DNA from 3 places in the Streptomyces sp. NBC_00252 genome. Region 2 is predicted to be linked to each of the others. Evidence: riboswitches for the same ligand, from Rfam matches in the RefSeq annotation. Region 2 holds a riboswitch; each other region holds the start of a gene.
What was found. A riboswitch is a leader RNA that binds a small molecule or an ion and turns the genes downstream of it on or off. The one in region 2 is predicted to bind cyclic di-AMP.

Region 1 (10,428 bases), 2.6 Mb from region 2:
GGCGGCAAGTGGACCGTCGGCATCGACGACGCGGCCACGAAGAAGGTCACCGACTTCTGGGGCGGCCTCGTCCAGGAAGGCGCGATCGACAACCAGCCGATGTACACGCCGGCTTGGAACAACGCGCTGAACAAGGGCACCCACCTCGGCTGGGTCTCCGCGGTGTGGGCGCCCGGAGTCCTGGTCAGCTCGGCCCCCGACACCAAGGGCAAGTGGCGCATGGCCCCGCTGCCGCAGTGGAGCGCGGGCGAGGACGTCACCGGCAGCTGGGGCGGCTCCTCCACCGGCGTCTCCACCGACTCCCAGCACGCCGAGGCCGCGACCAAGTTCGCGCACTGGCTGAACACCGACCCCGAGGCGCTCGCCGCCCTGGTCAAGGAGGCCGGCATCTACCCGGCGGCCACCAAGGGCCAGTCCGGCTCGGTGCTCACCACCCCCGAGTTCTTCCCGAACCAGACCGACTTCTACGACACGGCCGCCAAGATCGCCGCCACCACGGCCGCGTCCGCCTGGGGCCCGAACGTCCAGGTCGCCTACGACACCTTCAGCGACGCGTTCGGCACCGCCACCAAGGCGAAGAAGGCCGCGCAGTTCGACACCGCGCTCGCCACCATGCAGGCGAAGACCTTCAGTGACATGAAGAAGCAGGGCTTCAAGGTGACCGAGGCATGACCAGCACGCCGCTCAAGGGCTCCGACCGGCTGTCGGCCGGGCCCTTGGCGGACGGCACCGCCACACCCGTCCGCCCCCAGCGCGTCCGCCGTCGTGGCCGCAGCGCGCCGTACTGGTTCCTCGTACCGGCCGTGCTCCTGTTCGCCGCCTTCACCGTCGTCCCCATCGGCTACGCGGTGTGGCTCAGCCTCCACAAGGTCCAGGTCAAGGGCATCGGCCTCGGCAAGGGCGCCCGCCGGCAGGTCTGGAACGGCCTCGGCAACTACACCGCCGTCCTCGAGGACTCCGAGTTCGGCCACAGCGTCCTGCGTGCCTTCGGCTACGGCCTGATCGTCATCCCCACCATGCTCGGTCTCGCCCTGGTCTTCGCGCTGATGCTGGACACCCCGCAGGCCCGCAGCGCCAAGTTCGCCCGCCTCGCGATCTTCCTGCCGTACGCCGTCCCCGGCATCATCGCCGCCCTGATGTGGGGCTTCCTCTACCTCCCGACGGTCAGCCCCTTCTACTACCTGCTCCGCGAGTTCGGCCTCCCGCAGCCCGACCTGTTCGACGGCGGCAACCTGTACCTCTCCTTCGCGAACATCGCGGTCTGGGGCGGCACCGGCTTCAACATGATCGTCATCTACACCGCGCTGCGCTCGATCCCCCAGGAGATCTACGAGGCCGCCCGCATCGACGGCGCCTCCGACCTGAAGATCGCCCTGCGGATCAAGATCCCGATCGTGATGCCGTCCCTCGTGCTCACGTTCTTCTTCTCGGTCATCGCCACGCTCCAGGTCTTCACCGAGCCCATGGCCCTCAAGCCGCTGACCAACGGCCTCTCCAGCTCCTGGAGTCCGCTGATGGCCATCTACGACGCCGCCTTCCTCAGGTCGGACATCTACGGCGCCTCCGCCACCGCCGTGGTGCTGGCCCTGGCGACCTTCGCGCTCTCCTTCACCCTGCTGCGTGTCTCCGACCGCTACACCCGGGAGGACCGGGCATGACCCCCCTCACCCTCACCGCCACCGACGCCCGCCCGGGCCTCCTCCGGCGGAAGCGCACCGCGTGGGTGCCCACCCTCGTGCTGATCCTCGGCTCGCTGTACTGCCTGATCCCCGTGATCTGGGTCGTCATCGCCGCCAGCAAGGGCCGCGGCGAACTCTTCTCCACGTTCACCTTCGCCCCCGGCACCGGCTTCCTCGACAACCTCAAACAGCTCAGCTCGTACCGCGACGGCATCTACTGGCAGTGGATGGTCAACTCCCTCTTCTACGCGGGCGGCGGCGCCCTCCTCTCCGCCGCGGTCTCGGCCGCCGGCGGCTACGCGCTCGGCCGATTCGCGTTCAGGGGACGGGAGTTCGTCTTCAAGCTGATGCTGGCAGGCGTCCTCGTCCCCAGCATCGTGCTGACCGTCCCGCAGTACCTGCTCCTGTCGAAGCTCGGCCTGGCCGACTCGTACTGGTCGATGCTCCTCCCGTCGATCCTCTCCCCCTACGGCGTCTACCTCGTCCGCATCTACGCGGCCGCGTCCGTCCCCAGCGAACTCCTCGAGGCAGCCCGCATGGACGGCGCGAGCGAGTGGCGGATCTTCTCGCGGATTGCGGTGCCGATGATGATGCCCGGGCTCATCACGGTGTTCCTCTTCCAGTTCGTCGGCATCTGGAACAACTTCCTGCTGCCGTACGTGATGCTCGCCGACGACACCAAGTTCCCGCTCACGCTGGGCCTTTACACCCTGCTCAACCAGGGCGCCTCCCAACCCGCCCTCTACACCCTGGTCATCATGGGCTGCTTCCTCGCGATCCTCCCCCTGATCGCGCTGTTCCTGGTGATCCAGCGCTTCTGGTCCCTGGACCTGCTGAGCGGATCGGTCAAGGCCTGAGGTGTGCGTCCCGAGGTGTCAGCGCTGAGCCGTATCTCCCCCCACCGCACCCGAACGGGCAGAACGAGGACCATGACCACCAGTCCGAACGGCCGCCGCAAGCCGCCCACCATCCACGACGTGGCCCGGGAGGCAGGGGTCTCCCGGGGCACGGTCTCCCGGTTCCTGAACGGCGGCCACTACGTCTCACCGGCCGCCCGCACCGCGGTGGAGACGGCGATCAGGAAGACGGGCTACGTCGTCAACCGGCACGCCCGCTCCCTGAGCACCGGCCGCTCGGACTCGGTGGCGTTCCTCCTCACCGAGCCGCAGGAGAAGTTCTTCGAGGACCCCAACTTCAATGTCCTGCTGCGGGGTTGCACCGAACACCTGGCTCGCCACGACATCCCGCTGCTCCTGATGCTGGCGTCGTCGAAGGACGACCGCCGCCGCCTCACGCGGTACATCACCTCGGGCCACGTCGACGGCGTCCTCCTCGTCTCCAACCACAGCGGCGACCCGGTGGCGGCCGAACTCCGGTCCGCGGGCATCCCGTTGGTGGCCTGCGGCAAACCCCTCGGCACGGCCTCCAAGTACAGCTACGTGGCAGCGGCCGACCGCGACGGCGCCCAGGAAATGGTCCGCCACCTCATCGCCCGAGGCCGCCGTCGCATCGCCATGGTCACCGGCCCACTGGACGCCCCCGGCGGCCCCGACCGCCTGGCGGGTTACAGGGACGTCCTCACCGAGGCAGGCCTCCCGCACGACCCGACCCTCGTGGTCGAGGGCGACTACCGCCGCACGGGCGGCGAGGAAGCGGCACGGCGCCTCCTCGCCCAGGCCCCGGACATAGACGCGGTCTTCGTGGCCTCGGACCTGATGGCCCTCGGAGTGGTCAACACCCTCCAGAAATCGGGCCGTTCGGTCCCGGATGACATCGCTGTCGGAGGCTTCGACGACTCGGCCGCGGCCACCTCCATCACCCCGGCCCTCACCACCATGCGCCAGCCCTACGACCGCATCAGCGCCGAAATGGTCCGCATGCTCCTGGCTCAGATCGCCGGCGAGGACACGGCCGGCGTGATTCTGCCTACGGAACTGGTGGTACGGGAGTCGGCATAACGGCCGTAATTGTCAAACCAACCGGAACTCGGGTCAACGCATGTGAAGGCAGGAGCCGTCCGGTTCGTGTCGAGTCGGGGGGGCTTTCCATCCGTATTCTCTGATCATGGCCGCACCCCTCGCATATGCACTGATCGCCACCGACCTGGACGGGACGCTGCTGCGCGGTGACGACACGCTCTCCGACCGGTCCCTCGCCGTGCTCGCGCGGGTGGCGGCGGCCGGTGCCCGGCATCTCGTCGTCACCGGCAGGCCCGCGCCGAGGGTGCGGCCCCTGCTGGACGACCTCGGCTCCAAGGGGCTCGCGGTGTGCGGACAGGGCGCGCAGTTGTACGACGCCGGCGCGGACCGTCTGCTCTGGTCGGTCACCCTGGACCGGGAGTTGGCGGAGACGGCGCTCGGGAAGATCGAGGCGGAAGTGGGCCAGGTGTACGCGGCGGTCGACCAGGACGGTGTCGACGGCCTCACGCTCATCGAGCCCGGCTACCTGATGCCGCACCCCACGCTTCCCTCGGTGCGGGTGGGCCGGCGGGACGACCTCTGGTGCGAGCCCATCAGCAAGGTGTTGCTCCGTCACCCGGACCTGGCGGACGACGAGTTGGCGGCCACGGCCCGCTCGGTGGTCGGTTCGCTGGCCTCGGTCACCATGTCGGGCCCCGGCACCGTCGAACTCCAGCCACTCGGCATCACCAAGGCGACGGGACTGGCCCTGGCCGCCCGCCACTTGGGCCTGACCCCCTCCGACACCATCGCCTTCGGCGACATGCCGAACGACATCCCGATGTTCGACTGGGCGGCGCACGGGGTGGCGATGGCCAACGCCCACCCCGAACTCAAGGCGGTGGCGGACGAGGTGACGTCCTCGAACGAGGACGACGGCATCGCGGTGGTGCTGGAGAGACTGCTCGGCTGAGCCCTGAATGGCCCCGCAGGGGCACATTCAGGGGCGCGGGGCTGTTTCTCTTTGCGGCTGTTTTCTAGTAAGCGCCGTACACGTTGTCGATGGACCCGTACACGGCCGCCGCGTAGTTGCAGGCAGCGGTGATGTTCGCGACCGGGTCGTACGGGTCGAACGAAGTCCCGGCCACGTGATACGCGTTGAACGTCGGGTCGATCACCTGGAGCAGCCCCTTCGACGGCGTACCGGCCGCCGCGTTGGAGTCCCAGTTGTTGATCGCGTACTGGTTGCCGGACGACTCACGGATCACGTTCCGGTAGATCCCGTTGTACGTACCCGGAATCCCCTTCTGCGCCATGATCGCGAGCGACTCCCGGATCCACCCGTCAAGGGTGTTGGGGTACCCGGCGAGCGTGGTGGAGGCGGCGGTGGTCGACGTGGTGGCCGCGGACGCGGTGGTCGCACCGACGACGGGCAGGGCCAGGATCGCCGCACCGGTGCCGGCGATGACGGCACGGCGGACGAGGCGGGCACGGCGGGACTGAGCGGTTGCAGGCATGACGAGGTTCCTCTCCGTCGCCTGCGAGGTGAGCTGTCGGGTTCGGGCTGGGAGGTGCCCGGCCGCGCCCTTGCGGACGTGACTTAACCCCTAGCCGTCCCGGTCGCGATGACCGGTCCGGCGACTTACCTGGTTCCCCCGCTCCTGCCGTGCGAGAAGTTCGTGACTGGGATGCCGGGCGGCGGCAGGATTCGGCGTTCCGCTCGACAGGCCGGGAAACTATGCGAGAGCACATGTCCGGAACAAGTGGCGGAATCACACCTAACCCCTATTGACCTTGGTCTGAGGCGTATGGGGCGCTTGATCCTTTGCAGGAGCCAAGGGTCAACTGTCAATCGCCGCAAGGGGAAACGCGGGCAGACCGGGACACAGGTCGCGCACAGAAACGCGTGACCCAACTCACGAGAGGATTAAGAACGGCAAATCGGGCATTCAACCTCAACTGGCAGTTCTCGGAATCCTTTTCTCCCAGGTGCGATGGAAGATCACTTCTCCACCCTCGGTGCAGATGACCTCATTTGAGGTAAGAAAGTCCGTTTCGTCGCAGGTGATCTCCGACCGGGTCCGCACGCTCGTGTCCCAGCCGAGCTCCGGCCGGTGCAGCCGGATCGACCATTCCGAGAGGGTGCGCGCGGACAGCGGATCGGACTCGTCGATCGTGTACGTCTCCAGCGCGTCCTCGGTGAACTCCAGCCCGTCGGGATACACCCGCGTGCCGCCGTACCGGGGGTCGACCTCGAGCCGCCACTCGCCCTTCGCCACATCCCGCACGATCAGTCGCTCGGGCCGCGGTTCGTCCAGCGTGGCCGGGTAGTTGACCCCGAGCGGCTCGGCCTCCTCGGGTTCGTCGAAGTGGATGTCGTCCGTCAACTCCTGCTCCCGCACCGGGAGTTCGAGCGCGCTGCCCTCGGGGTCCAGGGTGAAGCCCGCCGCGGACTCCGGCTGCGGCCAGATCCACGGCCAGTACGCCGACGACACCGCGAGCCGGATGCGGTGCCCGGGCGGGAACGCGTGCCCGATGCCGTTCAGCTCGAAGGTGACGTCCTCGGTGGTCCCCGGCGTCCACGGCACCGCCCGGTCCCGCCCGTGCCGCGCCGACAGGTTGAGCACGCCCCGGGTGACCAGGGTCGAGGAGCCGTCGGGGGCGACGTCGCAGAGCCGGGCGATCACCTGCCCGCGCGGCACCTCGCAGGTCAGCCGCAGCCGTACCCTCGGTCGCCCCAGCACCCACGTCTCGGCCGGCACCTCGAACTCGAAGCACGCCGACCGCGCGTCCTCGTCCCGCTGGTCCGGCGGCAGGTCGGCGTCGTTCCCGAAGGGGAAGAACCGGCCCGCGTCCACCCCGGTGTGCATGGGGGAGCGGACGACCACGGGGGCGCCCCGGAGGCCGTACGTCGTCGTCTTCACGTGCGGCGAGGGCCACGCGGGCTCGCCGACCCAGCGGCCCGGGAGGGTGTCGTAGACCGTGGCCGGGGGATGCGAGTCGCTGACGTAGGCCCGGAGGAGGGGGTCGGTCAGGACGCCGGTGTCCTTGTCCTTCAACCAGTGGTCCCACCAGCGGAGGGTCTCCTGGAGGAAGCCGATCGCGGGGCCGGGCGGGAGGCCGCGGTCCGGGTACTGGTGCGACCAGGGGCCGATGAGGCCGCGTACGCGGTCCGGCGGGAGGTGTTCGACGAGCCGGATGACCGTGTCGCGGTACGGGTCGTGCCAGCCGCCGACCGCGAGGACGGCCGCGTCGATCGCGCCGTAGTCCTCGCAGACGCTGCCGTGCTTCCAGTAGTCGTCGCGGAGTTGGTGGGCGAGCCAGGTGTGGATGAACGGGTCGATCTCCGCCAGGCGGCCCAGCCACATGTCGCGCCAGACGAGGCCCGCGTACTCGGGGTCCGGCGGGCGGGCGACGAAGGCGAGCATGGTGGCCGCCCAGGCGTGCAGGTCGACGGCGAGGGCCGAACCGCCCATGTAGTGCACGTCGTTGTCGTAGCGGTCGTCCGTGGAGCAGACGGTGACGATCGCCTTCAGCGGCTCGGGGGCCAGGGCGGCGATCTGGAGGGAGTTGAAGCCGCCCCAGGAGATGCCGAACATGCCGACCTTGCCGGTGCACCAGGGCTGCGCGGCGAGCCAGTTGACGACCTCGACGCCGTCGGCGAGTTCCTGCGCGTCGTACTCGTCGCCGGGCAGGCCCTCGCTGTTGCCGTGCCCGCGCACGTCGACGCGGACGGAGGCGTAGCCGTGGCCCGCGTACCAGGGGTGGCGCTGCGCGTCGCGGGGCGCGGTCCAGTCGGTCAGGCGGTACGGGAGGTACTCCAGGAGCGCGGGGACGGGTTCGTCCGTCACCGGGCGCCACACGCGCGCGTAGAGCCGGGTTCCGTCCGCGAGGGGGATGCGGATGTCCTCGTGGGTCGTCTCGTGGGGGAAGGACGTACGGATGCGCATGAGGGGACCCCGCAGGTTCAGTGGACCGGGTGCATGGTGCGGCGCAGCCAGGGCGCGGCGGCCATCACGGCGAGGCCAGCGGCCACCGCGATCGCGCCGTTGACGCCGAAGTAGGCCGGTTTGGAGACGTCGTCGTAGAGCTTCACGGTCTGGGCCTGGATGCCGTTGGCGAGGGCGAGGGACAGGAACCAGAGGGACATGGTCTGGCTGGAGAAGGCGGCCGGGGCGAGCTTGGTGGTGGCGGACATGCCGGAGGTCTCCAGGAGGATGTCGCCGAGGCCGAGCAGGAAGTAGGAGCCGACGATCCACCAGGCCGACATGCGGTAGGCGTCGCCGGTGTGCCCGCTGGTCGGCAGGACCATCAGCAGGAAGGACAGGCCGCCGAGCACGACGCCGATCGCGATCTTGTTGGAGGCGTGCGGCTGGCTGCGGCCCATGCGGACCCAGAGCGCGGCGACCACGGGTGCGAGCCCGACCTCGAAGGCGCCGAGCGCGCTTGCGTACCAGCTGGCGGGGAAGTCGAAGCCGAGGATGGTGGTCTCGGCGTTCGAGGCGGCCAGCAGCATCATCGTCGAATACGCCTGGAACAGGATGAAGTTGAAGACCGTGGAGGCCAGGAACAGCACGATGTACGGGCGCAGCCGGCCGCGCTCCTCGGGGCTCACCCGGGGGCTCATGAACATCACCGCGAAGTACACGACCGGCGCGATGACGGAGATGACGGTGAGGAGGTCGACGAAGCGGCCCATCGTGAGCCAGCCGGCCAAGGCCAGTCCGGTCGCCAGCACGGCGGCGACCAGGATCCCCACGACGATCAGCCGGACCGCGCGGCGCATGGCGTCCGGGGCGAGCGCGAACTCGGCGGTGTTCCTGCGGCCGGCCAGGTGACGGCGGCCGGCGACGTACTGGATCAGTCCGAAGGTCATGCCGACCGCGGCGGCGGAGAAGCCCCAGTGCCAGCCCTTGTGGTCGCCGAGCCAGCCGGTGATCAGCGGGCCCGCGAAGGCGCCGATGTTGATCGCCATGTAGTAGAGCGCGAAACCGGCGTCCCTGCGTTCGTCGTCGGTGCGGTAGAGCTTGCCGACCATGGTGGCCACGTTGGGCTTGAGCAGGCCGGTCCCGGCGCTGATCAGGCCGAGGCCGACCCAGGTCATCGTGGGGGTGGGCACCGCCATCGCGTAGTGCCCGCAGGCGATGAGGATGCCGCCCCAGAGCACCGCGCGGTACGAGCCGAGGATGCGGTCGGCGAGCCAGCCGCCCGCGACCGAGACGAGATAGACCAGCGTTCCGTAGGCTGCCGACACGGATGCGGCCGTTCCGGACGACATGCCCATGCCGCCGTGCGCGACGGTATCCGCGAAGTAGAGGACGAGGATGGCCTGCATGCCGAGGAACGAGAACCGCTCCCAGACCTCGAGCCCGGAGAGCGTGAGCAGGCCCCTGGGCTGGCCGAAGAAGGCGTGGTCGTCCTCGGGCGGCGGTTCGTTGTCGGGCTGGGCTTCGAGCGCGGTTCGAGACACCATCCACTACTTCCGCGTAAGTCGATAAATATCCGTTCTTATCAGGTGATCAAAAACATACCGGTCGTGATCCGATACCGCCCGTGCTGGACGGGTGGGCGGCATGGGTGATCGAAAGCCGACCGGATACGCTGACTTGAGTGATGGCAGCGACCTATCGACAAACCGTGTGACCGCCCAGGGACACCAGCAGACAGGAGACCCCTCGTGACCGTCGTCGGGCCGTTCGGGCTGAGCGTGCGGGACCAGGCTCTGGAAGCCGATGTCCAGGCCGGATTGGCGGCAGTCGAGGAGGGTCTGCTCGAAGCCACCAAGAGCGAGGTCCCCTTCATCACGGAGGCCGCCCAGCACCTCGTGCGCGCGGGCGGGAAGCGGTTCAGGCCGCTCCTCGTGATGCTCGCCGCCCAGTTCGGCGACCCGTACGCGCCGGGTGTCGTGCCCTCGGCGGTCGTCGTCGAGCTGACCCACCTCGCCACGCTGTACCACGACGACGTCATGGACGAGGCGGCCGTACGCCGCGGGGTGGAGAGCGCCAACACCCGCTGGGGCAACTCGCTCGCGGTCCTCACCGGCGACTTCCTCTTCGCGCGCGCCTCGCACACCCTGGCCGACCTCGGCCCCGAGGCGGTCCGCGTGCAGGCCGAGGCGTTCGAACGGCTCGTCACCGGCCAGATCCTGGAGACCGCGGGACCGTCCGACGGGCGCGACCCGGTCGAGCACTACCTCGACGTGCTCGGCGGCAAGACCGGCTCCCTGGTCGCGGTCGCCTGCCGCTTCGGCGCGATGATGTCCGGCTGCGACGACACCGTCGTGGACGTCCTCACCCAGTACGGCGAGCGGCTCGGCGTCGCCTTCCAGCTCGCCGACGACGTCCTGGACATCGCCTCCGACGGCCACGAGTCCGGCAAGACCCCGGGCACCGACCTGCGCGAGGGCATCCCCACGCTGCCGGTGCTGCGCCTGCGCGAGCGGGCCGACCGGCTCGGTCTCGCCGAGGACATCGCCCTGTGCGAGTTGCTCGACTCCGACCTCACGGACGACGCCCGGCACGCCGAGGCCCTCACCCGGCTGCGCGCCCACCCGGCCCTGGAGCAGGCCCGCCGCGACACCGTGCGGTACGCGGAGGACGCCCGCTCGGCTCTCGCCCCGCTCCCGGAGTGCGACGCGAAGGTCGCCCTCCTGGAGATGTGCGACGCGGTGGTGCACCGGGCGGGCTGAGGCCCGTTCAGTAGCCGCCTCCCATGCCGGAGGCGGCGTTCGTCACGGCCTTCGCTCCGCTGGGCGTCACCGCCCACCAGGTGCCGTCCACGCCCTGGCCGTGGGCCTGCTTCGGCTTGGTGTCCTTGTCGTAGCGGTACAGGGGCCACCCGGCCAGCGTGAG
Region 2 (10,428 bases):
TTCCCTGGCACCGGAGTTGCTGGCCCGGCGCCGCCGGGAGATCCGTGCGTTGCCCGACGACACCCGGCTGCTTCTGCTGCTCGCGGCGGCGGACCAGTACCCGGTCGCCACCCACGCGTTCCTCCGGGCCGTCGCCGCCGGGCGGCTCGACACCAGGTGTCTGGACGCCGCCGAGACGGCCGGGATCGCTCAAGGGACGGCCGGTGGCGTGGTGTTCCGCGACGCGTGGACGCGGATCGCCGCGTACGAGACCGGGTCGGCGGCCGACCGTAGGGACGTACACCGGTTGCTGACACGGGTGTTGCGCGCGGACGGGGAGACCCCGCGACGTTCCTGGCACCGGGGCGCGGGCGCGCTCGGCCCCAGCGTCCGGCTCACCGCGGAACTCCGCACAGCCGCCCACCGCGCACGCGCCGCCGGCGAACACACCCTCGCCCGCGCCCTCGTCGAACGCGCCGCCACCCTCACCCGAGACCCCCACGAACACGCCCGCCTCCTCAACCGCGCCGCCGCCGACGCCTGGCAGTCCGGCGAGGGCGACCGCGCCCGAAGACTCGCGGCCGCGACGGACAGCGACGCGCTGAACGGGGTGTTCGCGTTGCGGTCGGGGAACGCGGCGGAGGCGTTCGACGCGTTGGTGACGGCGGTGATGCGGCGTGAACTGGCGCAATCCGACGCCGACTTGAGACCGACGTCCCCGGTGACAGAGGTACCCCGCCTGACCGCCACCCCCCGAACTCCCGCCCCCGACCTCGCCGTTCACCTCCTCGCCCGCGCCACCGAAGCCGCCGTCTACACCGGGGACCTGAGACGGTGCCGGGAGGCGGCGGCTGTCGCCGCTCGGGTGGGGATCGTGCCGCACGGCACGCTCGGGGGACTGGCCGCCGCGTGCGAGGGGCGGTACGAGGACGCGCGGGATCTGCTCAAGGCCGCCGCCGGCCGGTGCGGGCCCGGGGGTGACCCCACCCTCCTCATCCACGCCGGGATCGCCGCGCTGATGCTCGGCGACCACACCCGTGCCACCACCGCGACCGTGCGCGCGGCGGCCTCGGCGCGGGCGCGGGGTACGACCGTGATCGTGGCGCAGGCGATGGAGTTCCGGGCGTACGCCGAGTTCTGGACCGGGCGTCCACGGGCCGCCGAGACGGCCGCGGCGGACGCCCTGTGGCAGGCCCACGCCACCGGCCAGGACAACGGCGCCTGCCATCTGCAGGCCGCGCTCGCCATGTTCGCCGCGCTCACCGGCGACGCGGACGTGTGCCGCGAACGGGCCGCCGCCGCCCGCGCGTTCGCCCTGGGACGGGGGCTCGGGCTGCCCGCAGCCCTCGCCCAGTGGGCCCTCGCCTATCTCGACCTGAGCAGCGGCCGGTTCGCCGCCGCCGCGGCCCGGCTGCGCGCGCTCGCCGGGTTCGGGCCGGGCCACGGCCACCGGGCGATACGGCACTTGGCCACCCCGCACTACGTCGAGGCCGCCGCCCGCAGCGGCGACACCCGGATCGCCCGGGTCGCGCACGCCGACTACGACCGCTGGGCACGCGCCGTCCGCAGCCCCGACGACCTCGCCCTGAGCGCCCGTTGCCGCGCCCTGCTCGTACCCGGCGCCGAAGCCGTCGAGCACTACCGCATCGCCCTCGACCTGCACGCACGCGGCACCCGTGACTTCGAACGGGCCCGCACCGAGCTGCTGTTGGGCGGTGCGCTGCGCCGACTGCGCCGACGGACCGAGGCCCGCGACCGCCTGCACACCTCGCTGGAGGCCTTCGAGTCCTTCGGCGCCCCGCACTGCGCCGCCCAGGCCCGCGCCGAACTCCGCGCCCTGGGCACACCGGTGGCCGCGACCGCCCTGCCCGCATCCGGGGACCTCGCCCCGACCACCCGCCTGACCGCCCAGCAACTGATGGTCGCCCGCATGGCAGCCGAGGGCGCCACCAACCGGGAGATCGCCGTCCGCCTCGCCCTCAGCCCGCGCACGATCGACCACCATCTGCGCGGTGTCTTCAGCCGGTTGGGCATCCGCTCGCGTATCGAACTGGTGCGGCTGCTGGCCGAAGGGGAGGCCTCCTAGACGGCCGGGGTCGGGTCGGCGCTCCAGGACGGCGGTGCCTCCCGGTCCCCGAACCCGTCCGCATCCCACGTCCCGTCGAGTAGTGGCGCCAGCCAACTCGGCGCCGCCGCACGGAAGTCGGCCGGGGTCAGAGTCCCCGCCCCCTCCGGCAGCGCCCCGAGCAGCGGCGCCCCCGACACCTCAGGCAGGTCCGCCACATTGCAACGGGACGCCAGGTCAGGTCTGTCGGGCCAGCTGCCGATCACCACGCCCAGCAGGTCGAGCCCCCGGGTGCGGAGTTCACGGGCCGTCAGTTCCGTCGTGTTCAGGGTGCCCAGGCCCGCCGACGCCACCACCAGGACCGGGGCGTCCAGCAGCCGCGCCGCGTCCGCCAGCGTGCCGCCCTCCGCGTCGAACCGTACGAGCAGCCCGCCCGCGCCCTCGACCAGCACCAGATCGTGCTCGGTGGCCAACTTCTGGGCGGCCTCGGCGATTTCGTGCGGGCGTACCGGCGCGAGGCCGGCCCTGCGCGCCGCCGTGCCGGGGGCCAACGGCTCGGGATACCGGGCGAGTTCGGCCGCCGTCGCCACGCCCGCGAGCCGCGCGACCTCGTCGGCGTCCCCGCGCTCGTCCGGCCGTACACCCGTCTGGGCGGCCTTCAGGACGGCCACCGTGCGGCCGGACGCGAGCGCCGCCGCGGCGACCGCGGCCGTGGTGATCGTCTTGCCGACCTCCGTGCCCGTCCCTGTGATCACCAGTACCGGCATGTCATCCCTCCCGTGCCGCCGCGCACACCGCGCGGGTGATCCGCGCGAGGTCGGCGTCGCCCGTGACGTACGGCGGCATCGTGTAGACGAGGTCGCGGAACGGCCGCAGCCACACGCCCTCGCGGACGGCCGCGTCCGTCGCGGCCTCCATGTCGACGGCGTGGTCGAGCTGGACCACGCCGATGGCGCCGAGGACGCGGACGTCCTGGACGCCGGGGATCTCCCGCGCCGGTTCGAGCCCCTCTCGCAGGCCCGACTCGATGCGCTTGACCTCCGCCAACCAGTCCTGGTTCAGGAGGAGTTCGAGCGAGGCGCAGGCCACGGCCGCCGCGAGCGGATTGCCCATGAAGGTCGGGCCGTGGGCCAGGACCGGTACGTCGCCCCGCGAGATGCCCTCGGCCACGCGTGACGTGCACAGCGTCGCCGCCATCGTCATGTAGCCGCCGGTCAGCGCCTTGCCCACGCACATCACGTCCGGCGTCACCGCCGCGTGCTCCGCCGCGAACAGCGCGCCCGTGCGGCCGAAACCCGTCGCGATCTCGTCGAACACCAGCAGCACGTCATGCGCGTCGCACGCCTCGCGCAGCACCCGCAGATACGCGGGGGAGTGGAACCGCATCCCGCCCGCGCCCTGCACCACCGGCTCCACGATCACGGCGGCCAGTTCGTGCGCGTGCCGCCCGATCAGCTCGCGCACATGGTCGGCGTACGACTCCTCGTACTCGGCCGGTGGCGCGTCCGCGAACACCTGGCTCGGGAGCACCCCCGACCACAGCTCGTGCATCCCGCCCTCGGGGTCGCACACCGACATCGGCTGCCAGGTGTCGCCGTGGTAGCCGCCGCGCCAGGTCAGCAGGCGCTGCTTGGCCGGGCGGCCGAGCGAGCGCCAGTACTGCAGGCACATCTTCACCGCGACCTCGACCGACACGGAACCCGAGTCGGCGAGGAAGACGTGCTCCAGGCCGTCCGGAGACATGTCGACAAGGAGCTTCGCCAGCCGTACGGCGGGCTCGTGGGTGAGCCCGCCGAACATCACATGACTCATCCGGCCGAGCTGCTCGCGCGCGGCTTCGTTGAGCACGGGGTGGTTGTAGCCGTGGATCGCCGACCACCAGGACGACATCCCGTCGACCAACTCGCCCCCGCCGCCCGCCAGTCGGAGCCGCACCCCGCTCGCCGACTCCACGACGAGCGGTTCCTGCCGGCCCGGCATCGGACCGTAGGGATGCCAGACGTGCCGCCGGTCCAGCTCCAGCAGCTCCGGGACGGGCAGACGGCCGATCGGGTCAGGCATTGGGCGCGATGTCCGTTCCGGCACCTCGACGGCGTACGGAGACCAGGTCGCGGCGCAGCTCGTCGACCTGCGGCGCGGGGGCGGCCGCAGCAGCGGCAGCGGGAGCGGAACCGCAGACTCCGGCGCCCTCGTGCCCGCCGCAGCCGGCACCTTCGTGCGATCCGCAGCCGGCGCCCTCGTGAGACCCGCAGCCGCCCGCCGTCGCCCGGTGCTGCGGCAGGGTCACCTCGCCCGCGCCCTCCACCTCGAAGCCCGCGTCCGCGATCATCTCCAGGTCGGCGTGGCCGGCCTGGCCCTCGCTGGTGAGGTAGTCGCCGAGGAAGATCGAGTTGGCGAGGTTCAGGGCGAGGGGCTGCATCGTGCGCAGGTGGACCTCACGGCCGCCCGCGATGCGGACCTCGACGTCCGGGCAGACGAAGCGGACCATCGCGAGGATGCGCAGACAGCGCTGCGGGGTGAGGTGCCAGTCGGCCTCGAGCGGGGTGCCCTCCATCGGGATCAGGAAGTTCACCGGCACCGAGTCGGGGTCCAGGTCGCGGAGGGAGAAGACGACGTCGACCAGGTCCTCGTCCGTCTCGCCCATGCCGGCGATGAGGCCGGAGCAGGCGGACAGGCCCGCCGCGTGCGCCTTCTGCACGGTGTCGACGCGGTCGGCGTACGTGTGGGTGGTGGTGATGTCCCCGTACGTCGACTCGGACGTGTTGAGGTTGTGGTTGTAGGCGTCCGCGCCGGCCTCGCGCAGCCGGTCGGCCTGGCCGTCGGAGAGCAGACCGAGACAGGCGCACACCTCGACGCCCTCGTTCTGGTCCTTGATCGCCTTGATGGTGCCCGCGACCCGGTCCACGTCCCGGTCGGTCGGACCCCGGCCGGAGGCCACCAGGCAGACCCGCTTGGCGCCACCCGCCACACCGGCCGCCGCCGCCTTCGAGGCGTCGTCGGGTTTCAGCCAGGTGTACTTCAGGATGTCGGCCTTCGAGCCGAGCCGCTGCGAGCAGTACGAGCAGTCCTCGGGGCACAGGCCGGACTTGAGGTTGACGAGATAGTTGAGCTTCACCCGTCGGCCGAACCAGTGCCGGCGCACCTTTCCGGCCGCGGCCACGACATCCAGCAGGTCGTCGTCCGAGGTGGAGAGGACGGCGAGAGCTTCCGCGCGGGTCGGCAGCTCGCGCCGAAGCCCCTTGTCCACGAGCGTGTTCAGCAGGTCCATGAGGCCCGATCCTGTCCTACGGGACCGCCCGCGGCCAAGGAGAGAATGCACAAGACATGGAGCTGGGGGTGTGGGTATCACCACACCATGGGCGGCCGGTCGTCCGATTAGTGTCTGTGCACTGCCTACAAAAGCCCCGGAGGAACCATGGCGTTCGGCTGGATCGACGAGCAGGCGGAGCAGCGCCGCCGCGCCGGGCTCGTACGGACCCTGCGGCCCCGTCCCGCCGACTCACCGCTCCTCGATCTCGCGAGCAACGACTACCTGGGCCTGGCCCATCACCCCGAGGTCGTCGAGGGGGCCGCCGACGCGGCGCGGACCTGGGGAGGCGGGTCGACCGGGTCGCGGCTCGTCACCGGGACGACCGAACTGCATGCTCAACTGGAGCGAGAACTGGCCGAGTTCACCGGCTTCGAGGCAGCCCTCGTCTTCTCCTCCGGCTACGCGGCCAACCTCGCCGCGGTCACCACGCTCGCGCCGCACGGCTCGCTGATCGTCTCCGACGCGGGCAACCACGCCTCCCTCATCGACGGCTGCCGGCTGGCGCGGGGCGCCACCCAGGTCGTAGGCCACGCCGATCCGGACGGGGTGTGCAAGGCGCTGCGGACGCACGACGGGCAGGCCGTCGTCGTGTCCGACTCGGTGTTCTCCGTGGACGGCGACGCGGCACCGGTGGGCGCGTTCGCCGAGGTGTGCCGGGAGTTCGGCGCGGGGCTGCTGCTCGACGACGCGCACGGGCTCGGGGTACTGGGCGACGGCGGGCGCGGGGCGCCGTACGCGGCGGGGCTCGCGGGCGACGAGGACGTGGTCGTGACGGTCACGCTGTCCAAGTCGCTGGGGAGCCAGGGCGGTGCCGTGCTCGGGCCGGCGCGGGTCATCGACCATCTGGTCAACGCGGCGCGGACGTTCATCTTCGACACAGGGCTCGCGCCCGCCGCGGCCGGTGCGGCACTCGCGGCGCTCACCCTGCTGCGGCGCGAGCCCGAGCGGGCTGCCCGGGCGCGCGCCGTGGCGGGTGATCTGCACACGCGGCTGACCGCGGCGGGTCTGGAAGCGGTACGTCCGGACGCCGCCGTGGTCTCGGTGCGTGCGCCGTCCCCGGAGGCGGCCGTGCAGTGGGCGGCCGACTGCCGTACGGCAGGGCTGGCCGTGGGCTGCTTCCGTCCTCCTTCCGTGCCCGACGGCATCTCACGGCTCAGGCTGACCGCCCGAGCGGACCTCTCCGGGGCCGAGATCGAACGCGCTGTACGTGTGATCGGCGAGACGCGACCATGAGTCGGCGTGACACGGCCGTGCGTCGCTGACGGGCGGACAGATCAGTGGAACGCGGTGAGGAACCCCGTCCAGCTCTCGGGGGAGAACAGCAGGGCGGGTCCTTGCGGGTCCTTCGAGTCGCGTACGGCGAGCAGCCCCGCGCGGGGGCCTGAGCGCGGACGAGCCGCCTCGACGCAGTTGTTCGCTCCCGTGCTGTAGCTGCTGCGCAGCCACCGCACACCGGACAGTTCAGAACTGGAAGGTACGTTCCGAGGCAGTGCAGACATGGTGCCTCCTTACGCGCCGTCACCTATCCCGGCGATGTAATCCGACGAATCCTCGGGCGAAAGGGCGTGGAACTGAAGGGTGCTGAAGGCCTCGCTGTAGGCCTCTAGGTCTTCTTTCCGTTCGAGGTAGAGGCTACTCGTCAAGTGGTCGAGAACAACCACGTCCAGATCAGAAGTGCTCGGAAAGGAGAAAATAACGAAAGGCCCGGTGATGCCGATGTGCGCCCCAGCGGCGAACGGCAGTACCTGGAGCCGGACTTGGGGCAGCCGTGCCGCCTCCACCAGCCGGTCCAGCTGACGGGCCATCACACCGGGACCGCCCACCTCGCGGCGCAGCACCGCCTCGTCGAGGACCACGCTCAGCGCCAGCGGCGGATCGGCGCGCAGCACGTCCTGCCTGGCCATCCGCACCTGCACCAGCGCGTCGAGCCGCTCGGGCCCGTCGTTGTCGGGGCCTCCCACGGCCGCCCGGGTCACCGCCCGTGCGTACTCCGGCGTCTGCAGCAGACCGGGGACCACCGAGGTCTCCAGGGTGCGGAGCGTGCTGGCCTGTGACTCCAGACTGATGAAGTCCCGGTAGGCGGGCGGGAGTACACCGCGATAGGCGTGCCACCAGTGGTGCCGGCCGCCGACGTCGTCGGAGCCCGCGAGCACCAGGAGCATGTCCCGAAGTTGTGGGTCACCGACCTGATAGGCGTCCAGAAGTAACCGGACGTCAGGTGGTTTCACGCCACTCGCCCCGGTCTCGATCCGGCTCACCTTCGACTGGTGCCAGCCCACGAGCCGGGCCGCCTCTCCGCTGGTGAGCCCCGCCTCCGCACGCAACGCGCGGAGTTCGGCGCCCAGTTTCCGGCGGCGCACCGCGGGACCGTACTGCATGGGTTTCTCCTTACTCCTTCCGAGCCGCCCAAATACGGTCTGAGGTCGCAGAGTTCACCGCTTCGAGCGACAGATATATGCATATCTTGGTGGATCGGCACCGTTACCGCCGAGCTAATGGCAGTCTGGCGAAGAAGCACCAGTCCGGGACCGTACTCGAACCATCCGCGCCGTGACGGACACCGGTCCCGCGGGAAAGGGACGACCGCGCCATGGCAGACCATCTGGAAGCATCCGTCACTCTGCCGAGCGATCCGGCCTCGGTGTCCGCCGCCCGCACCTATGTCGTCGGAACCCTGGTCGAATGGGGCCTCCCGGCGGACACGGAGGCCGCCGACACCATCCGTCTCATCGTGTCGGAACTCGCCACCAACGCCGTACAGCACACCTTCGGCCAGTCACCCACCTTCACGGTGGACATCGAGCTGGAGCGTGACGAACACCTGCGCATCGGGGTCACCGACAGCCACCCCCGCTTCCCCAAACGCCTGCCGGCCGCCGTCCAGCAGGACAACGGCCGGGGCATGGTGATCATCCGCTGGCTGACCGCGGAGTGCGGCGGCAAACTCAGGGTCCGGCCCACCCGCGAGGGCGGCAAGACCGTCTCCGTCGAGGTGCCCTGGACCGTCCCGGCCCGGCCGGTGACCGCCGCGGGCCAGCAGGAGCCGTAGAACGGCTTCCTGAAGGGCCTCCGGACACCCGAGGGGGTGGCGGCCCGTCAGGTGGCCGCCACCCCCTCGGGAGATTCAGCGCGGGTCAGCTGACCCGGCCGTACCAGACGCTCTTGGTCCAGATCTTCTGCAGCCGCACCACGTCCCCGGTCTTCGGGGCGTGCCAGATCTTTCCCTTCCCGGCGTAGATGCCGACGTGGTAGACGCTGGAGCCCGAGTGGAAGAACACGAGATCCCCGGCCTTGCGGCTCTTGGCCGAGATGTGGTGGGTCTTGTTGTACTGCTGGGCAGCCGTACGAGGCAGCTTCTTGCCCGCCTTCTTGTACGAGTACAACGTGAGCCCGGAGCAGTCGAAGCGGCCCGGTCCGGTGGCCCCGTACCTGTACGGAGCGCCCTTCTTGGACGCCGCGACCTGGAGTGCCTTCGTCGCGGGTGTCGCGGCCGCGGCGTCGGATGCGACGCCCGGTATCACGACGGAGCCGCCCACGGCGGCGATGGCGAAGGCCGAGGCCGTACCGGCCCTGACCATCAGCGACGGGACACGATTGAGCGCAGTCATGCGCAACCCTTCGTCAGCCGCCTGTGAAGGATGACCTGTCGGATTCGGGCTGGCGAAGTTGCCCGGCCGCTGACGCGGCTTCACCCCAAGGGCTGCTCGACCCGGTCATGGCGTGACCGTCCCGGCGACCCGTCGTGCTTGGGTCCTCCACTCCTGCCGATGCAATCCTGTCGACCTGTCATCCGGGTGGCGGCAGGACTCGGCGTCCGCCCGGATCGCCCCGCCGCTGCGGCGGGGTCTTGTCGTCAGACAGGGATCTTCACCTATGCATGTCCGAAAATCCCAACGGAACCGGGGATTTGTGGGGTTACTCACCACTCACCCGTTCGGGTGGACACCCCCGTGTTCGAGCGGGTGTCGACGCGGGTGCACCCCTCGGACCAGCACCGGAACACCTCAGGAGCCCTCCGGACTACGCGTGTTGCGCAACCCGGGACGCCTCGCGGACGGAGGAACGACTACGCCGATCGGGGGTACGCCGTTCGGCTCGTTTCGCCTCCGCCCGGGACGGCTCCCGGTCCCTCAACTGTCGGAGGGCGCGGGGATGGTGACCCGCGCCGTGCGGCGCTCCCCGTCCAGCACGCGCAGCGCACGCGCCAGGGTGGGGGCGTGCAGCTCGGTCTCGCCCCGCTGGTGCATCAGCGCCAGCGCGTCCCGCAGCTCGGCGGCCTTCGCCACGAGCGCCTGAGCGGCCCTCAGACCACGGTACGTGTCACCGTCGTGCGCCGGGTTGATACGGCCCAGCAGGTCGGCCACATCCAGATAACGGTCGATCAACTCGCCCTCGGCGCGCGTCAGTGCGGGCAACGGCGGCAGTTCCGGCGGCAGCATCGTCGGCTCACTCCCCGCCCGGCTCGGCGAGCGAGGTCTTGCGGGTCGTCACGATCCGGTCCACCAGCCCGTATTCCAGGGCCTGTTGGGCATCCAGGATGCGGTCGCGCTCGATGTCCGCGCTCACCTGCTCCACCGTCCGGCCCGTGTGCAGGGCGAGCAGGGACTCGAGTTGGGACCGGGTGCGCGCCAACTCCTCGGCCTGGATGGCGAGATCACTCGCCTGACCCTGGATCGGCTCCGGCAGCGAGGGCTGGTGGATCACCACTCGCGCACCCGCCAGCGCCGACCGCTTGCCCGGCGTGCCCGCCGCCAGCAGCACCGCAGCGGACGAGCCGGCCTGCCCCAGGCAGACCGTCTCCACGTCACAGCTGACGAACCGCAAGGTGTCGTAGATCGCGGACATCGCGGTGAACGATCCGCCGGGCGAGTTGATGTACAGCGAGATGTCCCGGTCGGGCGCCTGGTACTCGAGGCGCATGAACTGGGCCATCACGTCGTTCGCCGAGATGTCGTCGATCGGTGTCCCGAGGAAGACGATCCGCTCCTCCAGCAGCTTCGAGTACGGGTCGAGGGTCCGGTGGCCCGAGCTGGTGCGCTCCGTGAACTCGGGCAGGACATGGCGGGCGGACGGT
Region 3 (10,428 bases), 6.9 Mb from region 2:
GGGAGACGACGAACAGCCCGATGCGGCCGTCGGCCAGCAGGCTGGCGACGTTGACCTGGTCGGGGTCGGTCAACAGGGCGTTCATACGGCTCTGTTCACCGGCGGGCATGCCGAGGCCGCGGTCCTCGACCTCGACGGCGAGGCCCGAGGTGACGAGGTTGACGCGGAGCAGCACTTGGGTGTGCGGAGCGGAGAACACCGTGGCGTTCTCGACGAGTTCGGCCAGCAGGTGGATCACGTCGGCGACGGCATGGCCGCGCAGGGTGCCGTCGATCGGCGGCACGAGTTTGACGCGGGAGTACTGCTCGACCTCGGCGATGGCGGAGCGCAGCACCTCGGTCATGGAGACCGGGTTGCTCCACTGCCTGCGGGAGACGGCGCCGCCGAGGACGGCGAGGTTCTCCGCGTGGCGGCGGATGCGGGTGGCGAGGTGGTCGACGTGGAAGAGGCCCTTGAGCAGGTCGGGGTCCTCGATCTCGTTCTCCAGCTCGTCGAGGATCGAGATCTCCCGGTGCACCAGGGACTGCAGGCGCCGGGCGAGGTTGACGAAGACCTCGACCTTCTGTTCGCTGCCCGCCTGGCTGGAGAGCTGGGCGGCCGCGACGACGGCGGTGACGGCGCCGTCGTGCGCGTGTGCCAGGTCGGCGGCGAGGAGGTCGAAGTCGTCGGCGTCCCCGGGGGGCCTGCTGCGCGGTGTGCGCTGCGGCGGGCCCTCGCCCCGGCGGAGCGCCTCGACCAGGTCGCGCAGGTCGGCCTCGCCGCGCGCGCTGCTGCGGCGCAGGGCGCCGATGCGGTCGCTGACGGAACTCGCGGCGCGGCCCGCCGCCACGGCGGCGATCAGGATGCCGGCGAACGTCACCGACGTGGCTCCGGCGAGGACGCCCCAGAGGGTGAGGCTGGTCCGCGCTCCGGTGGAGCGGACGGTGAACAGCACGGCCGCGCTGGCGCTCAGCGCGACCGCCACGGGCGGCAGCACGGCGAGGCGCAGGAGTTGGGGGCGTATGTGCGTATCGGGCAGTGCGGGCACGGGGCGGGCGGCCGGTCGCCCGTGCCGGCCGCCCTCACGGCGGTCTGCGCGTGCGGCCGGTGCACGGAGTTGAGACATCGGCGTCCTCGTACTTGGTGCGTCGGGCCGGTTTGCTCGCGCGGGGTGCGCGATTCGGGCATACGCCATCGGCGTGCCGGTCGAGAGAGCCGAAGAATTCGGCCCCGCGTCGCCCGACGGACACTCACAGTAGTCGCCAACGCATCAGGTGCGATGGGCAGTTGACAAACTCCTCCGGGGACCGTCCCGCTCTGGTATGAGGCTTCGTACGACAGACCGATAACCCCCTCGACGGCACGCCGAAGAAGGACAAAGAACCGATCGCGCCTGATCGGAAGCGGTCATGAAAAAACGTCAGGGGCCGGTGGGTAGCGCTACCCACCGGCCCCTGACGTTCGTGTCCCACCCACCCGCGACCGGATCACGGGGGCGTTTCCCGGGGGCTCGATCCCCCTCAGCCACACCCCTGAACGTCACGGAACGTGATGGCAGATCGAGCCTTCCCGGCTCGGCCCGGCTCGGCTCAGCGCTCGCTCGCGAGGTCCAGCTCCGCCGGGGTCGCCGACTGCTTCGCTTCCGGCCCGGCCGGGGTCGCGGTGTGCCAGTGCCGGTCGATCGTGCCCCCGAAGGGGCGCCACCACGGGTCCGTCGTCAGGGTGCCGCCCGGCTCGAACGGCTCGCCGGGCCTCGGTGTGGCCACGGCCTGGCCCGCCGACTCCCCCGCGTCCGCGGTCCACTCGCCGGGCTCGGCCCACGGGTGCAGCGCCAGGTTGAACGTGCCCCAGTGGATCGGCAGCAGCACGCCGTGCGGCTGCCCGCCCTGGAGGTCGAGGTGGGCGCGCAGGCCCTCCTCCGGGGTCATGTGGATGTCGGGCCAGAACTCGCTGTACGCGCCGATCTGGATCATCGTGGCGTCGAACGGGCCGTGCGCGGCGCCGATCTCCTTGAAGCCGTCGAAGTAGCCGGTGTCACCGCTGTGGTAGATCCGGTGCTCGTCACCGGCGACCACCCAGGAGGCCCAGAGGGTGTGCTGGGTGTTGCGCAGGCCGCGCCCGCAGAAGTGGCGGGCCGGGGTCGCGGTCAGGGTGAGGCCGCCGACCTTGGTCTCCTCGTGCCAGTCCAGCTCGCGCAGCCGGTCGGGGGACACGCCCCAGTGCTCCAGGTGCGCGCCGACGCCCAGCGGAACGGCGAACAGGGTGTCCGTGTCGGCCAGCGCCTTGATCGTGGGCATGTCCAGGTGGTCGTAGTGGTCGTGCGAGATGACGACGACGTCGACCGGGCCGAGCGCGGCCAGCGGCAGGGGCACCGGGTGCAGCCGCTTGGGTCCCGCGAACGGGAACGGGGAGCAGCGGTCGCCCCAGACCGGGTCGAAGAGGACTCGGTGGCCGTCGATCTCCGCGAGCACGCTGGAGTGGCCCATCCAGGTCAGCCGCAGGCCGGTCGCGGCGGGCCTGGCCAGGTCGGCGAGGGTGGTGGCGTGCACGGGCAGGGTGCCGGTGGGGGCGCGGCGGGCACGCTCCTGCTTGTCGAGGTAGGACTTGCCCATCCCGCGCATCGCGCCGCCGGACGGGCGGACGCTCGTATTGCCGCCGGGGTTCTGGAAGACCCCGTCCTTGAAATGCGGGGATCTACGGATGCGCGCCAGGCGCTCGCCGCTCGGGTCCGCGCCGAAGGCCTCGGGCTGCAGCGCGCGGAGCCCGGAGCTGAGGGTACGGATTCCGGTCACGGTTCCTCCAGGTGGAGTCGGTCAGGCTTTCCATTATGGTCGACCCCTGTGACAACGCCGTCGCATCGGCATCTCGGAGCCCGCTTTCCAAAGAAAGCCCAAAGTTCCATGCCGGGGACGACGCGCCGGGCCGGGACCCGGTCCCGCGTTGACAGGACCCGACGCCGCTTCCGATACTGACTCGCCGTTCAGTACCCGCTGTCCGGTCGACCGCTTCGGTACGCGTCCTGCCGGCCGGTGCCCCGAGGAGCCCGTATGACCGCCCCCTTGATGTCGCTCACCTGGACCGACCACGTCACCGGCCGCCAGGGCTTCCTGGTCGTCGACCGGCTGGTGCGCGGGGTGTCCAGCGGCGGCCTGCGGATGCGGCCGGGCTGCACCCTCGCCGAGGTGACCGGACTCGCCCGGGGCATGACCATGAAAGAGGCGCTGCACTACGACCCGGAGGGCCGCTACGTCCCGTTGGGCGGCGCCAAGGGCGGCATCGACTGCGACCCGCAGGACCCGGAGTCGTACGGCATCCTCGTCCGCTATCTGCGTGCCATGCGGCCGTACATCGAGAGCTTCTGGACGACGGGTGAGGATCTCGGGCTCACCCAGGACCTGGTCGAGCGGGCCGCCGCGGAGGCGGGGCTCGTGTCGTCGATCCAGGCCGTGTATCCGCTGCTCGACGACGAGACGGAGGCACGGCGGCGGCTCGCGGACGCCTTCGCGGTCGAGGTGGACGGCATCGGTCTGGACGAGCTGGTCGGGGGCTGCGGGGTCGCCGAGTCGGTGCTCGCGGCGCTGGACCGGGCGGGCGTGCCGTACACGGGGACACGGGTCGCCGTGCAGGGCCTGGGCACGATGGGCGGGGCCACGGCGCGGTTCCTCACGCGCGCGGGGCTGACGCTCGTCGCCGTCGCCGACATCAAGGGCACGATCGTGAACCCGGGCGGCCTGGACATCGACGCGCTGCTCTCGGCCCGGGACGCGTACGGCACCGTGGACCGTTCCGTGCTGCGCCCGGGCGACCTCGAACTGCCCGGTGAGGACTGGCTGTCGGTCGAGGCGGAGGTGCTGGTCCCGGCGGCGGTGTCGTACGCGATCGACACCACCAACCAGCAAGGAATCACGGCCCGTTGGATCGTCGAGGCCGCGAACATGCCGGTCCTCCCGGAGGCGGAGGAACTGCTCTCCGCGCGCGGGGTCGTCGTTCTGCCGGACGTGGTCGTGAACTCCGGGACGAACGCCTGGTGGTGGTGGACCCTGTTCGGCGACATCGGCGCGGACGCGGGCGAGGCGTTCGCCCACACCAGGCGGTCGATGCGTGCCCTGATCGACCTGATGCTGGCCCGCGCGGAGACCGACGGCACCACTCCGCGCGCCGCCGCGCACGCGATCGTCGCGGACCGGCTGCCGGTCATCGCGGAACGGTTCGGCTGGTACCGGTGACGTACGGGGCAACACCCCTATGGGCAACGGATTAGGGTGACGGCGTGGCGAGAGTGCGGTTGAGCGTGGCGGAGCGGCGGGCGGAGTTGCTGCGCGCCGCCGTGGAGCAGATCGAGGCGCGGGGCGTGGCGGCGGTCAGGATCGCCGACGTGGCCTCGGCGCTCGGGGTGAGCAACGCGCTGGTGCTCTATCACTTCTCGACCAAGGAGAAACTGGTCGCCGCCGCGTTCGCCTTCGCCGCCGAGGACGACCTCGCGCATCTGCGCAAGCTGCTCGGCCGCCGTACGACCGCGCTGCGCCGGCTGCGGGCCGCGGTGCGCTGGTACGCGCCGACCGGGCCGGCCAAGGGCTGGCGGCTGTGGATAGAGGGCTGGGCGGCGGCGCTGCGCGAACCCGCTCTCCTGGACGTCACGCGCGATCTCGACCGGCAGTGGAAGCAGGCCCTCGCGGAGGTCGTCGCCGAGGGGGTGACCGCGGGCGAGTTCCACTGCCCGGACCCGGGCGGCGCGGCCCTGCGCCTCACGGCCCTCCTCGACGGCCTCGCCGTACAGATGACGGCGTACGCGGGAACGGTGTCCCGGGCGCGCGCCCTGGAGTGGGTCGACGAGGCGCTCGCCCGTGAACTGGGGCTCGACCGGGCCGCGTTGACGACGCCCTGATCGGCCTCTCCGTAGCGACTCGGTTCACTTCGCGGACCGTGACGACGGCGCCCGTGGCACGCAGCGCACCAGGAGCGACCGCCGTATCCCCTCGCCCCTCCTCAGGCCACCGCCCCGATCCGCATCTTGATGGCGTCGGGTGACAGTGCGCCCTTCGCCTCCACGTGGTCGCCGGAGGACTCGCCGCGCAGCCGGCGTCCGATCCACGGCACCAGGTACTCGCGCGCCCAGTGGACATCGTCGCGCCGGATGTCGAGCGGGCCGCGCGGCGGCAGCGGGGGCCAGGGCTGCTCCGGGTCGGCCGGGACCTCGACGCCGAGGACCTGTCCGGCGCGGAGCGCCACGCGCGTGTGCCCCTCGGGAGAGAGGTGCAGCCGGTCGCCGTCCCAGGCCCGCCGGTCCTGGATGGTCTTCAGGGACCAGAGGTCGAGCACCGGGCAGCCGTAGCGGTCGGCGATGGCCCGCACATGTCCGTTGTAGGTGGCGATCTTGCCGCGCAGGTGCTTGAGCACGGGCACGCCGCGGGTGTCGAAGCCGGTCGTCACCATGACGGTGCCGACGGCGCCGGTGAGGTCGGCCACCGCGCGCTCGAAACGCTCGGCGACCTCGTCGGGGTCGGTGCCGGGGCGGATGATGTCGTTGCCGCCCGCGCTGAAGGAGACCAGGTCGGGGCCGAGCTCCTTGGCCCGGGTGAGCTGGTCGGCCACGATCTGGTCGAGCAGCTTTCCGCGCACGGCGAGGTTGGCGTACGCGAAGTCGCCTTCGGGCCGGCGATCCGCGAGCAGTACCGCGAACCGGTCGGCCCAGCCGACCATCGCGCCGTCGGGCCCAGGGTCGCCGACGCCTTCGGTGAAGCTGTCCCCCAGCGCCACGTACGACCCGATCACTGATCTGCTGTCACTCTTCGAATCGTTAGCCACGGCAACCATAATTCACCCTCGCCTGTGACCTACGCGATCGTAATAAGGGGTTGACGGACGGTGAGATAAGCCACTTGTAAAGGGTTGTCCAAAGTCGGAATAACTCTCTGACCAGGTACGTTGACGGCGAAACTGCCATACGCCGAAGGCCGGACCCGGGGATCGGGGTCCGGCCTTCGGTGCTGTGGGGGGGGTGGCGTCGGGGCCTGGGGTCAGCCGACGGTGACCCCGTGCGAGCGGAGATAGGCGACCGGGTCGACGTCCGAGCCGTAGTACGGCGTGGTCCGGATCTCGAAGTGCAGGTGCGGGCCGGTCACATTGCCGGTCGCGCCGGAGAGGCCGAGCTGCTGGCCCTCGGTGACGGTCTGGCCGGCCGAGACGGAGAGCTGCGACATGTGGGCGTACTGCGAGTACTCGCCGTCCGCGTGCCGGATGACGACCTCGTTGCCGTAGGCGCCGTCGTAGGCCGCCGAGACGACCGTGCCCGCGGCGACCGCCTTGATGGTGGTGCCGGTCGGGACGACGAAGTCGACGCCCGTGTGGTAGCCGCTGGACCACATGCTGCCGGCGACGCGGTAGCCGGTGCCGATGGTGCCGCCGGTCACGGGAAGGCCGTAGCCGGTGGAGGTGCTGGTGGTGTCGGCGCTCTGCGTGGCCGACGACTTCTTGGAAGAAGAGGAGAACGAGGACGAAGTGCCGGACGACGTCGACGACTTGGTCGTGTCCGTCCCCCTCGTCGTGGCCTTCTCACCGAGGGAGAGCTTCAGGCCCGGGTGGATCAGCGACGGGTTGCCGCCGATGGCCTCGCGGTTGTCCTGATAGATCTTCTTCCAGCCGCCGGTGACGTCCTGCTCCTCGGCGATCTTCGAGAGATAGTCGTCCGACTTCACCGAATACGTGGTGACGCGCGCCGACTTGGCGGCGGTGGACTTCTCGGTCGCCGTCTTCTCGACCACCGGAACGGACTGAACCGCCTTTTCCGGAGCGGAAGTCGTGGTCGCGGCATGGGCGCCGGTGGCTCCCATGAGCGGAAGGGCGAGTGCCGCGCCGCCGGTTCCGGCGACGGCTATCGAGCGGGTGAAGCGCTGGGGCTTCGGGCGGCGGTGTTTACCCTTCGCGGGCATGACGAATTCCTCTCCGGCGCCTGCGAGGTGAGCTGTCGGGTTCGGGCTGGAGATGCCCGGCCGCGCACTGGGCGCGTCTTGACCCCAAGCCCGTTCCGGAGACCGGAACAGGCGTCGTACCTGTGGGTCCCCCGCTCCTGCCGCATACGGGTGAGTGGATGCGAAGTCCGGTCGGCGGCAGGACTGGGCGTCCGTCCGGATTGGTGGCGAACGTAAGCGAGGAAGACGCAAAGGGACAAGCAGGAGGTTCCACGGATTTGCGTTTCTTGTGATCCCTTGTGGGAATTCACAGTCACCCTCCGTGAATTCCCCCAGGACCCTGCCCTTCAATTCCCCTGTAAAAGCACGTCAATTACGTGAACATGACGAACGACGCACGGTCACGAATATGACGCTGCTCACGTACGCGACTCTCAGGTTCCTTTATTCCAGAGCGAGTTGGACGAAGGCTGCAATTGGGACAGAAGGATCAGATGCGACGCAGCCGGAGAACCATCGCATCCAGGTCACCGCGCAGCCCGGTCGGCAGTCCGTGGTGCAACAGCACGGCCCCTCGGTGCACTTCGCCCGTTTCGAGGCATTCGTACGACACTGTCGGGTCGAGTCCGCGCAGCCTGAGCGCCGGGAGGGGCTCGCCGTAGTGCTGCGCCTGGAGGAGGGCGAGGACGACGGTCTCGTCGCCGCGGACGTACTGCACGGCGCTGAGTCCACCGGTCGGCGGGCGCAGGCGGTACAGGTCGCCGTGCTGCACGAGGGGCCGGATCTCCTTGTAGAGGTCCACCCAGCGGCGGGCCTCGGCGAGCTCCTCCTCGGTCCACTCCGAGAGGTCGCCGCCCACGCCGAGCACACCGGCCATGGCGCTCACGAACCGGAAGCGCAGGCTGCTGACCCGGCCGTTGAGCTGGGTGTTGGGGCTGTCGGTGACCCAGGCGGCCATCACGCGCGCGGGGTGGATCTGGCTGAAGCCGTACTGGATGGCGAGCCGGTCCAGCGGGTCGGTGTTGTCCGAGGTCCACACCTGGTCCGTGCGGCTCATGATGCCGAGGTCGATCCGGCCGCCGCCGCCCGAGCAGGACTCGAAGGCGACGCCCGGGTGGGCCTCCCGCAACCGGTCCAACAGGCCGTACAGGGCGCGCACATGATCCACCCAGAGGCGCTGCGGGTAGGCCTCGCCCGGCCAGCCCGCGTCGGTGAAGCAGCGGTTGAAGTCCCACTTCACGTAGTCGATCGGGGCGCTGGAGAGGAGCCCGTCGAGCTGCTCCCACAGGTACTCCTGGACGTCCTCGCGGGCGAGGTTCAGGACGAGCTGGTTGCGGAACTCCGTCCGCTTCCGTCCTTCCTGGTACTGCACCCAGTCGGGGTGCGCGCGGTACAGGTCGCTGTCCGCGTTGACCATCTCGGGCTCGACCCAGATGCCGAACCGCATGCCCAGGGCGTGCACACGGTCGGCGAGGGGCTTGAGCCCTGCCGGGAAGCGGTCCGGGTTGGGCGTCCAGTCGCCGAGCCCGGCGCGGTCGCTGGTGCGGGCGCCGAACCAGCCGTCGTCCACCACGAACAGCTCGACCCCGACCGCCGCCGCCCGCCGCGCGAGCACCTCCTGCTGGTCCTCGGAGATGTCGAACTGGGTGGCCTCCCAGGAGTTGTAGAGCACCGGCCGGTCCTGGTCCGCGTCCGGGATGACGTACGTCCGCTGGTACGTGTGCCAGGTGCGGCTCGCGCCGCCGTGGCCGGTGTCGCTCCACAGGCCGGCGAAGACCGGGGTCGTGAAGGACTCCCCCGGCGCCAGGAGCAGCAGCCCGGAGTCGTCGTACCCGGCGCCGCCGGTGATCTGCACGCGCGCGTCCGGGAGTTGGGCCACGGCGAGCCGCCAGGACCCCGACCAGCCGAGGGCGCAGCCGTACACCTCGCCGCGCTCCTCGGTCGCGTCGGTGTCGAGGGCGACCCAGGGGAGGTGCTGGTGTCCGGTGTGGCCGCGGCGGCTGCCGATGACCTTCTCACCGTAGGTGAGGTCGGAGCGCACCAGCCGGGACTCGGCGGCCCACCGGCCGTGCAGCTGGGACAGCCGCCAGCCCTCGCGCTCGGGCAGCGTCCAGGTCGCGGAGTCCGCACGCAGCAGCTCCAGGGGCGCGGCCCCGTCGTTGCCGAGGGTCGTCCAGCGCTCTACGACGTCACCGCGCGTCCGGTAGTGCAGCGTGATCGCAAGGCCGCCGTCCCGGAAGCGCAGCCGCAGCTCGTCGCCCTCGGTGTCGTACCGCTCGAAGGTCCATTCCGTGCCGCGGCGCTCGGGCGTGCGCACGGAGAGGGCGGGGCGGGCGAAGCGGGGGCCACCCTCGACGGGGTACTCCTCGCGGCCGTCGAGCCGCGACTCGAAGGAGGAGGCGCCGGGCAGCGGCCGGGCCGCCAGTTCCTCGGCGTCGGCGAGTGCGATCGCGGGGCCCCAGTGCAGGTGGAGCAGCTCGTCCTGCTCGGTGAGATGGACGGCATAGCTGCTCGTCGGGCCCGACAGCACCCACGTACGGCCGTTCTCGGCGATCTCCAACATCAAGCCCCTCACAGATTCGAACAAGTCCGCTCAAGCACCAACATCATCAACGGCACGGGGCCTGCGAGGCAACGCCTGTGGACAACTCATTGCCTGGGGAACCCATGTCGTATCGTCGAGAACGTGCCCGCCGGTGAGCCGCGTCGTCGGGCCGAGTGGGAGGAGTCCTCGTGACGCAGCAGATTCCGTCGACCGAGCCGGAGTTGTCCGGAGTGCGCAATTTCCGGGACGTGGGCGGACTTCCGACGGTGGACGGACGCCGGGTGCGGCACGGGGTGCTGTTCCGCAGCGGCCACCTCGCGCACGCGACCGACGAGGACGCCGCGTTCCTCGGCTCGCTGGGCCTGCACACGATCTTCGACTTCCGTAACGCGTCGGACCAGAAGCTGGAGGGTCCCGACGTCGAGCTGCCGGGTGTGCGCAATGTGAATCTGCCGCTGAGCGACCCGGCGGACGGCTCCGAGTTCTGGAAGATGGTCCGCGACGGCGAGATGGAGCAGCTGCGCGAGATCCTCGGCGACGGCAAGGGCGCCGCCCGCATGGTCGCGTCGTACCGGACGATCATCAAGGAGCGCACCGCCGAGCACTCCCAGGTGCTGCGCTCCCTCGCGGACGACAGCGTCCCCGCGCTGATGCACTGCGCGGCGGGCAAGGACCGCGCGGGTCTGTCGATAGCCGTGACGCTGCTCGCCCTCGGCGTGGAGCGCGAGGCGATCGTGACCGACTACCTGGAGTCGAACGCGAAGCACCGTCGCTACAAGGTGCGCCGCAGCAGTTCCTCCGCCTCGGCCTACTCCCCCGAGGTGATGGAGCTCCTCAGCCCCCTCTTCGACGCCCGCGCCGAATATCTGACGGCGGCCTTCGAGACCGTCGAGGAGACCTGGGGCAGCGTGGACGCCTACCTGGAACAGGGGCTCGGGATCACCCCGGAGATCCGGGAGCGGCTGCGCGAGCGCCTGCTCGACTGAACCGGCCGAG

Region 1: it holds a riboswitch for cyclic di-AMP, as region 2 does, so the genes downstream of both, OHT77_RS26285 (transglycosylase SLT domain-containing protein) here and OHT77_RS37985 (C40 family peptidase) in region 2, are expected to answer to the same signal.
Region 3: it holds a riboswitch for cyclic di-AMP, as region 2 does, so the genes downstream of both, OHT77_RS07445 (LysM peptidoglycan-binding domain-containing M23 family metallopeptidase) here and OHT77_RS37985 (C40 family peptidase) in region 2, are expected to answer to the same signal.

Annotation. Positions count from the first base shown of each region.
Region 1 covers NZ_CP108087.1:5,953,973-5,964,400, forward strand. Annotated here, with positions in the region: gene OHT77_RS26260 (ABC transporter substrate-binding protein) at 1-672, shown strand, start outside; gene OHT77_RS26265 (carbohydrate ABC transporter permease) at 669-1,658, shown strand; gene OHT77_RS26270 (carbohydrate ABC transporter permease) at 1,655-2,536, shown strand; gene OHT77_RS26275 (LacI family DNA-binding transcriptional regulator) at 2,609-3,637, shown strand; gene OHT77_RS26280 (HAD family hydrolase) at 3,744-4,550, shown strand; gene OHT77_RS26285 (transglycosylase SLT domain-containing protein) at 4,615-5,094, opposite strand; cyclic di-AMP (ydaO/yuaA leader) riboswitch at 5,098-5,269, opposite strand; gene OHT77_RS26290 (CocE/NonD family hydrolase) at 5,533-7,527, opposite strand; gene OHT77_RS26295 (peptide MFS transporter) at 7,545-9,050, opposite strand; gene OHT77_RS26300 (polyprenyl synthetase family protein) at 9,255-10,265, shown strand; gene OHT77_RS26305 (COG4315 family predicted lipoprotein) at 10,273-10,428, opposite strand, start outside.
Region 2 covers NZ_CP108087.1:8,557,959-8,568,386, forward strand. Annotated here, with positions in the region: gene OHT77_RS37945 (helix-turn-helix transcriptional regulator) at 1-2,065, shown strand, start outside; gene bioD (dethiobiotin synthase) at 2,062-2,811, opposite strand; gene OHT77_RS37955 (adenosylmethionine--8-amino-7-oxononanoate transaminase) at 2,813-4,105, opposite strand; gene bioB (biotin synthase BioB) at 4,098-5,312, opposite strand; gene OHT77_RS37965 (8-amino-7-oxononanoate synthase) at 5,460-6,587, shown strand; gene OHT77_RS37970 (DUF397 domain-containing protein) at 6,629-6,853, opposite strand; gene OHT77_RS37975 (helix-turn-helix domain-containing protein) at 6,863-7,732, opposite strand; gene OHT77_RS37980 (ATP-binding protein) at 7,945-8,403, shown strand; gene OHT77_RS37985 (C40 family peptidase) at 8,489-8,962, opposite strand; cyclic di-AMP (ydaO/yuaA leader) riboswitch at 8,966-9,145, opposite strand; gene OHT77_RS37990 (hypothetical protein) at 9,485-9,793, opposite strand; gene OHT77_RS37995 (ATP-dependent Clp protease proteolytic subunit) at 9,801-10,428, opposite strand, start outside.
Region 3 covers NZ_CP108087.1:1,700,115-1,710,542, forward strand. Annotated here, with positions in the region: gene OHT77_RS07420 (ATP-binding protein) at 1-1,105, opposite strand, end outside; gene OHT77_RS07425 (MBL fold metallo-hydrolase) at 1,569-2,771, opposite strand; gene OHT77_RS07430 (Glu/Leu/Phe/Val dehydrogenase dimerization domain-containing protein) at 3,027-4,205, shown strand; gene OHT77_RS07435 (TetR/AcrR family transcriptional regulator) at 4,250-4,864, shown strand; gene OHT77_RS07440 (SGNH/GDSL hydrolase family protein) at 4,966-5,751, opposite strand; gene OHT77_RS07445 (LysM peptidoglycan-binding domain-containing M23 family metallopeptidase) at 5,997-6,908, opposite strand; cyclic di-AMP (ydaO/yuaA leader) riboswitch at 6,913-7,075, opposite strand; gene OHT77_RS07450 (alpha-galactosidase) at 7,378-9,450, opposite strand; gene OHT77_RS07455 (tyrosine-protein phosphatase) at 9,621-10,418, shown strand.